One region of the Ruegeria sp. SATB027 genome, then DNA from elsewhere that is predicted to be linked to it. Evidence: riboswitches for the same ligand, from Rfam matches in the RefSeq annotation. Region 1 holds a riboswitch; the other holds the start of a gene.
The links. A riboswitch is a leader RNA that binds a small molecule or an ion and turns the genes downstream of it on or off. The one in region 1 is predicted to bind cobalamin.
Positions count from the first base shown of each region.

Region 1 (3,908 bases):
CCAGCAGAGGTCCATGCCTTCCTGAACCGAGATGGACTCGACGCCGTCGGCGGCCTTATCCGTCACAAGCGCCACGCCAGTGTCAAAAAAGTCCTTACCGGGTGTGTTCTCGGGTTTCGTCCCTTCGTCCGCCCATTTCTTGACAGCCTCAACGCCCAGCGATGCCATCAGCAACGGGTATTGCTGGGATGTTGCGCCGATGACCCCGTCCGCCACGTTCTGCACGCCGGGGCAACCGCCATCGACGGAAACGATCAGCACGTCATTCTCGCGTCCTATAGCCTTGAGCGCCTCGTAAGCGCCCGCTGCCGCCGGTTCGTTGATGGTGTGCACCACGTTGATCATCGGATCTTTGGCCAGCAGGTTTTCCATCGCGCGGCGGCCGCCTTCTTCGTTGCCAGCGGTGACATCGCTGCCAACAAGACGCGGGTCGTCTTCATCGCCAATCACGTTCGGATCGGCCAGATCAACACCGAACCCCTGCAGGAACCCCTGATTGCGAAGCACATCCACAGTGGGCTGGCTGACCGCAAGGTCCAACGTGGCGATTTTGGCGTCGTTTGCCGCATCTCCCAGAGTGGCTTTTGCCCATTGTCCGATCAGAAGCCCCGCAAGGAAATTGTCGGTGGCAAAGGTCGCGTCGGCCGAGTCGATAGGCTCAAGCGGGGTGTCCAGCGCAATCACCAGCAGCCCGGCATCGCGGGCCTGCTGCACCGCCGGAACGATGGACGACGTATCCGACGCGGTCAGCAGGATACCCTTTGCGCCATCCAGAATGCAGGTTTCAATGGCCTGAACCTGAGTTTCGTGGTCGCCGTCGACTTTGCCGGCAAAGGCCTTCAGCGTCATGCCAAGCTCTTCGGCTTTAGCGGTCGCACCCTCTCTCATTTTAACAAAGAAAGGGTTGGTATCCGTCTTGGTGATCAGGCAAACGGTTTCACCTTCGGCCATTGCACTGCTTGCCATGGCCGTAACCGCCAGCGCCGTGGCGCCTGCAAGTTTCGCAAGTTTCATCGGTAGTCCTCCCAGTTTTCCCAATGCCCGTCCGGGCATACGTTTGATCGGGCGAAAACCGGCCCGATCGAACGTGAAAACCATCACAAGATTCCAATTTCGAGTCAATAAATAAATCACTCTTATTTATTATTGACAGAAAGGAAGGGTTTCAACATTGTCGTCATGAAGGGGATGGCCGTGTCTGCAATGAACTCTTTGGACAATACCACTGGCGTACGCGAGCCAGATATGCGCGGCACCAACCAAAGTGGAATGCGGGCCCGAAATGAACGGCTTGTCCTGTCACTGGTCCGGCGCCATCAGGCCCTCGCAAAATCTGAAATCGCGCGGATGACCGGGCTGTCGGCGCAGACGGTCTCGGTCATCATGCGCCAGTTGGAAACCGATGGGCTGCTTCTGCGCGGCGAACCGGTCCGGGGAAAAGTCGGACAGCCCTCGGTTCCCATGCGCCTGAACCCGGAAGGCGCTTATTTCTTCGGGCTCAAAGTCGGGCGGCGCAGTACCGAATTGGTGCTGACGGATTTCCTTGGCAATGTCAGGCACCGTGAGCGGCGGACTTATGATTTTCCGACGCCCGAGGCGACATTGAGCTTTTCCAAAGAAAGCCTCGACAAAGTGATGGCGTCACTGTCGCCCGAGGCGCGCAGCCGGATCGCGGGTCTTGGGATTGCGATGCCGTTCTACCTTTGGGACTGGGCGCAGACATTGCAGGTTCCGCAGGAGAAAATGGATCCGTGGCGTGACGCGGACCTGAAAGGCGCACTGGCCGCAAGCTATGACTTGCCGGTATTCCTGCAGAACGACGCAACGGCCGCTTGCGGTGCCGAGCTGGTGTTTGGCCCGGCGGAAGGCCCACGAGATTTCCTGTATTTTTATGTGGGCTTCTTCATCGGGGGCGGGGTGGTTCTGAACGGTTCCATCTTTTCAGGGCGGGGAAACGCCGGTGCGCTTGGTCCATTGCCTGTGCCGGACGACGCAGGCGGAGTGAAACCATTGATAGATGTCGCCAGTCTTTATGTGCTGGAGCGCGCAGTTGGTGGGAATGCCAAAACAGCCGGCTCAATCTGGGAAACGACACAGCATTGGGACATACCGGAAACCCACCTTGAGAACTGGTTGAAACAGGCGGCGCACGGGATCGCACATGCCATCGTCTCGTCTTGCAGCCTGATCGACTTCGAATCTGTCAAGATTGATGGCTGGATGCCCGCAGGCATCAAGGCGCGGCTGGTGGAATTGGTTGAGGTCAAACTATCTGACATGAACCTGACCGGGCTTGAACGGCCCTTGGTGCAGGTGGGGACGGCAGGCCCGGATGCCCGCTCATTGGGGGCGGCCAGTTTGCCATTGTCGGAAAGATACCTGCTCGAAGGGTAGGTTCATTCCCGAAAAACCCCGACCTTTATCCAAAGCAGATCCGTCGGAAAAAGGGCATTGCCCGCTAAACTTTTTGACAGCCAGCGCAATTGATCGTTGACGGATGCCGAAGAAGTCTGGCAAGCCGCTCGGCATGTCCGGTTCCGGGGCGTGCTCAGGAATCAATAGGGAATGCGGTGCGGGCTTTGGCCCAATTCCGCAACTGCACCCGCAACTGTAAGCGGCGAGCAGGGCTGAAGTGCCACTGGTGTTAACCCGGGAAGGCCAGCCCAACGCTTTGACCCGCAAGTCAGGATACCTGCCGGACATGTGCCTTTGACAAGGGCACTCCTAATCGGCGACGGGATGTGCGTCGGAGCAGGATGCTTGAAAAAGCAGCTTAGCTTGGACATCCCCGCAGTCAAAACGCATCTCGTACCGGGGTTGGTGCGATGGGACAAGGACGACTATTGATGACCAAGCTGCTTTCCGCAGCCGCTGTGGCGATAGCGCTTCCAGCGATCGCAAATGCGCATTTCCTGCTGGAATACACCGCTGACACCATGATCGACGCACCGGGGAATGTTCCGGTCAAGCTGATCTTTTGGCATCCGTTCTCGAACGGGCATGTCATGGATCTGGGCAAGCCGCAGGAATTCTACGTGATCCACAACGGTCAGAAAACCGACCTGCTGGATACCCTGGAACCCGTACGTTTCGCCGGTGGCGAAAACGAAGGCGCGGCATTCAAAGGTTATGTTCCCGTCAAACGGTCGGGCGACTATGTGTTGGTGACTGTTCCCCAGCCCTATTATGAGGAATCCGAGGATATCTATATCCAGCAGATCGCCAAGGCATTCCTGAACCGCAACGAACTGCCGACCGACTGGATGAACCCGGTGGGCCTGCCGATTGAGATCATCCCGCTCACCAAACCAACCAACATCATCGCGGGTTCGACGTTTACAGGTCGGGTTATGGCCGAAGGCCAACCGGTTGCGGGTGCCGAGATCGAGATCGAGTACATGGCCGCAGAACCGGACATGGAAAGCGCTGCCGCCTCGGCTCCGACGGTCTCGCCGATGCCGGGTGGTGCATTGGTCGCAATTTCGGATGATAACGGGTATTTCACGTTCGGCGTTCCAAAAGCCGGCTATTGGGGTTTTGCAGCGCTCGGCGCCGGTCCCGTGACCGAACACAACGGCAAAGAACTAAGCCAGGACGCGGTCATCTGGATCCGCGCCTGGGATTTGGAGTAACCGTAGATGCACATCGTTGACGGAGCCTTGTCCAACCCGGTCGTGATCGGCGGTGCAGTCGCTGCTGCGGGTGGAATTGCCATGGGCCTCAGGTCGCTGGATCTTGATCGCATCCCCACTGCGGGGGTGCTGTCTGCCAGCTTTTTCGTGGCATCGCTGATTCATGTGCCGATTGGCCCTTCGTCAGTGCATCTGATCCTCAACGGTATGGCCGGGCTTTTGTTGGGCTGGGCCGCATTCCCGGCCTTGTTCGTCGGGCTTTTGCTGCAGGCCGTC
Region 1 is NZ_JBXWTH010000054.1:15,501-19,408, reverse strand. It holds gene AC2FPW_RS16165 (sugar ABC transporter substrate-binding protein) at 1-1,014, opposite strand, end outside; gene AC2FPW_RS16160 (ROK family transcriptional regulator) at 1,204-2,394, shown strand; cobalamin riboswitch at 2,516-2,714, shown strand; gene AC2FPW_RS16155 (DUF4198 domain-containing protein) at 2,847-3,632, shown strand; gene cbiM (cobalt transporter CbiM) at 3,639-3,908, shown strand, end outside.

Region 2 (3,908 bases), on a different contig from region 1:
AAGATGAATTTCACATGTGCGGGCGGTTCCTCGAGCGTCTTGAGCAGCGCGTTGAATGCGCTGGTCGAGAGCATGTGAACCTCGTCGATGATGTAGATCTTGTAGCGCGCGCTGGCGGCGCGATAGCGGACACTGTCGATGATCTCGCGGATATCGTTGACGCCGGTACGGCTGGCCGCATCCATTTCCATCACATCGACATGGCGTCCCTCCATGATTGCGACGCAATGCTCGCACTGACCGCAAGGCTCGGTTGTCGGCCCTCCGGTTCCATCCGGTCCGATGCAGTTCATGCCCTTGGCGATGATCCGCGCCGTGGTGGTTTTTCCCGTTCCGCGAATGCCGGTCATGATAAAGGCCTGCGCAATCCGGTCGGCCTCGAAGGCGTTTTTTAGGGTGCGCACCATAGCATCTTGACCCACCAGGTCGGCAAAGGTTTCCGGGCGGTATTTGCGGGCGAGAACCTGATAGGCGGGGCTGGGCGTGTCTGTCATGTCTTCTCGCTCGGATTCGGTGCTTCGGCACAGCGTAGTGGCGGCGGCAGTCCGCGTCCACTGTGGGGCGCGATGATTTTTTGTTTCAGAAACGGGCTGGTTTCCAACTAAACTGGTCCAGCGGATTTAATGACTCATTTCTTAAAGAGTACCTTGGGGGAGGACGCACTTCATGTCGCAGCTGGTCATTTTTGCTCTGCAGGTCGGAGGCGGAACGCTTGCCCTTACTTCAATGCCCGGGCGTGGCGGGGATTACGTCGGCGATCTGGATATGATTGCTGCTTGGAAACCGGGCCTTGTGATTTCAATGACGACGGATGTTGAAATGCTTCAGGATGGCGCGCAGCACTTTGGCAGCGACATCCAAAGCCGTGCCAGCCGGTGGGTTCACCTGCCGATCGAAGATTTTGGAGCACCGACGCAGGCGGTTCAGAAGGCCTGGCCAGAGGTCAGCGCCACGGCCCGACATGCGCTGTCGGGCGGTGGCCGGGTTCTTGTGCATTGCCGTGGGGGGTGCGGCAGATCCGGGATGATTGTTCTGCGACTGATGGTTGAATGCGGTGAACGCGCCAGCGACGCACTGGACCGCCTGCGGGCCGTGCGCCCCTGCGCTGTCGAAACCGATGCGCAGCTGGCCTGGGCGTCCCGGATCACCCCGGCACAGGTGGAAGTGGGATCAAGCTGACAGCTGCTGGGGTGCGTAGCCGGTTTTCCGGGGCCGGATCGTTGAAACCTCGATCATGGCGCAAGGCGGGTTCGCGACAATGCCCGAGGGCAGCGTGCTGAATGTAGGTCCGAAGATCAAATCGGCATAGGCATCAAGGTCCCGTATTGCCGTATCAGGGTGCGCCCCGCAGAAAACGCGAACGCTGTCGGATCGCGCTCGGATCGTTGCCATGCACCCTTCCGCGCAATGTGACAGCGCGCTGTTGCCTTCAAATTCGAAATCCTCGCTGGTGGCCGAAACCGCCTGCGCCATGGCTTCGGAAATCGAGCGGGCCAGTCGCGCCAAAGCCGGGCAGGTTTTGCCCGTCCGCTGGCACACTGTAGCGCTGTATTCGTGTGACTTTGTCTTCCAGATCATCCTGCGCCCTCCGCGCGTGGTGGGCTGGATATTAGGGCAGGTGGAACAGCGTTTCGCCATCAGGACCTGCCCGGACACCCCGCCCGAGTTTCGGTTTCAGTTCCGATGGCAGGTCTCCTGACTTGCGGGTCATTGCTCTGCCGACCTTCCCAGCCCGTGGGCCAGTGGTATTTCGGCATTGCTTACCGCTTACAGTTGCGGGGGCAGTCGCGGACTTGGTTGATATCTGTGTGACCAGACAAACCGCACCGTGTTCCCTTTTCATCCCGACCTCTTGTGGGGGCCGGAAACCATCACACAACCGCTAGCGCCTGATCGCGTTCCGAGTCAAGCCGATCTTTAGGCCGGACGTTTGGTCATGCTGGATGCGGTTTACCTTCCGGCCTAGTGTCGTCGGCATCGAAGGCAGGCAAACCGATTGTTTCAGCGAAAGCCGGGGATCATGTTGGATACGGAACAGACAGTGTTGATCGAAGATTTCCGCTTTCCGTCCGGGTCTGTGACCTTGTCGGCGCGGCTGTACCGGCCAGTGGGTGAGTCGGACACGGTTATCGTGCTGAACAGTGCCACGGGTGTGCCGCGTGACTATTATCAACACTTCGCGCGATGGCTGGCCACCGACCGGGGGATAGCTTGCCTGACCTATGACTATCGGGACTACGGGCTTTCTTTGGTCGGCCGCCTGAAAGACGCAACCGCGACAATGGCGGATTGGGCGTTGATCGACATGCCAGCGGCACGGGCCGAGATGCGCAGGCGGTTTCCAAAGGCGCAGCAGTGGACCATCGGCCATTCGGTCGGTGCGATGCTGGGGCCGGTGCAGCCGGATATCGACCAGATCGACCGAATGATCGGTGTGTGTTCGGGGCTGGTGACTTTGAAAGATCACCCATGGCCCTATCGGGGGTTGGCAGGGCTGTTCTGGTATGGCCATGCACCGCTGATGGTGCGGGCGCTTGGGTATCTGCCCGGCAAAGCAATCGGGTTTGGGTCGGACCTGCCCGCCTCGGTCTACTGGCAATGGCGCAAATGGTGTACAGCTCCTCTTAGCTACGTTCCCGAGATCGGGCAGAATTTGCCTGATGCGCATTGGGGCAGTTCTGGAACACCTGTGGATCTGTTCACGTTCGAAGATGACCAGATGGCTCCGCCCGAGGCAGTTTGGCGCCTTGCCGACCTGTACGGCCCCGAGTCCAGACGCCACCTTCTGAAGCCTGCTGAATTCGGACTGCCGGAAATAGGCCATATCGGAGCATTTGCCCGTCGCAATGCAGCGGTCTGGCCGCGCCTGATCGCCTGATCAGACGCGACGCAGGTTTTCCTAACACCTTGCAGTTATGGCCGTTTGCGAAGTTTCTTGTCCTGCATGACACCGCGCACCATCTTGCCGAACGCCTTGTCCCGCGCCCGCGATTGGGCAACGGTTTCCGAGTTTCGCTGATCTTCGCGCCGCAGCTTGCGCCAACGGTCCAGCCGGGTCGGGTCAAGTACGCCTTCGCCGATTGCGTTCTGCACGGCACAGCCGGGCTCGGTCTCGTGCTGACAATCCGAAAAGCGGCAGCTTTGGCCAAGCTCCGTGATGTCCGAGAACACGTTGTCGATCCCGTCCTGAGCGTCCAGCAAACGTAATGCGCGCATTCCCGGCGTGTCGATCAGCCAGCCACCGTTACCCATCCTGTGCAACGCGCGCACCGTTGTCGTGTGTCTGCCCCGTGCGTCGTCTTCGCGAATTCCAGACGTGGCGAGGTTTTGATCCGTCATGGCGTTGCTGAGCGTCGTTTTACCTACGCCCGACGACCCGACCAGCGCGCCGGTCTGGCCTTTGGGGCACCACGCCAGAACCTTTTCGACATCTGCCGGGTCCAGCGCATTGACCGCCAGCACCGACAGAAAAGGGTCCAGAGATTGCACTTGTCCCGAGAAACTGCCGGGGTCATCCGACTGGTCAGCTTTCGTCAGGACAACGACCGGATAACATCCGGCCTGATGCGCCAGCGCCAGATAACGTTCCAGCCGGGGAAGGTTGAAGTCCGCATTGCACGAGCTGACGATGAACAAAACATCGACATTGGCGGCAATCAGTTGGGTTGCGGCACCTGTACCGGCAGCCCTGCGTTGCAGCAGGCTGCGCCGGTCCAGAAGGTGACGCACGCGGTATTCGGCGTCCGCAAGAACCCAATCCCCGACGGCATATGAACCGGTCGGATTATCCGGTGTCAGCAAACGGATTTCACCATCCGGGCTCAGCCCGATCAGACGGTCCCGATGAACAGAGGCGACGCGAAAGGGCGTGTCAGAAAGAAAAGCCGCGTGTTGCGCGGCAAAGTGAG
Region 2 is NZ_JBXWTH010000048.1:47,459-51,366, reverse strand. It holds gene AC2FPW_RS15335 (DNA polymerase III subunit gamma/tau) at 1-494, opposite strand, end outside; gene AC2FPW_RS15330 (protein-tyrosine phosphatase family protein) at 667-1,179, shown strand; gene AC2FPW_RS15325 (hypothetical protein) at 1,171-1,578, opposite strand; cobalamin riboswitch at 1,669-1,887, opposite strand; gene AC2FPW_RS15320 (alpha/beta hydrolase family protein) at 2,021-2,878, shown strand; gene rsgA (ribosome small subunit-dependent GTPase A) at 2,914-3,908, opposite strand, start outside.
Region 2: linked by a shared signal. The riboswitch ahead of AC2FPW_RS15325 (hypothetical protein) and the one ahead of AC2FPW_RS16155 (DUF4198 domain-containing protein) in region 1 are both predicted to bind cobalamin.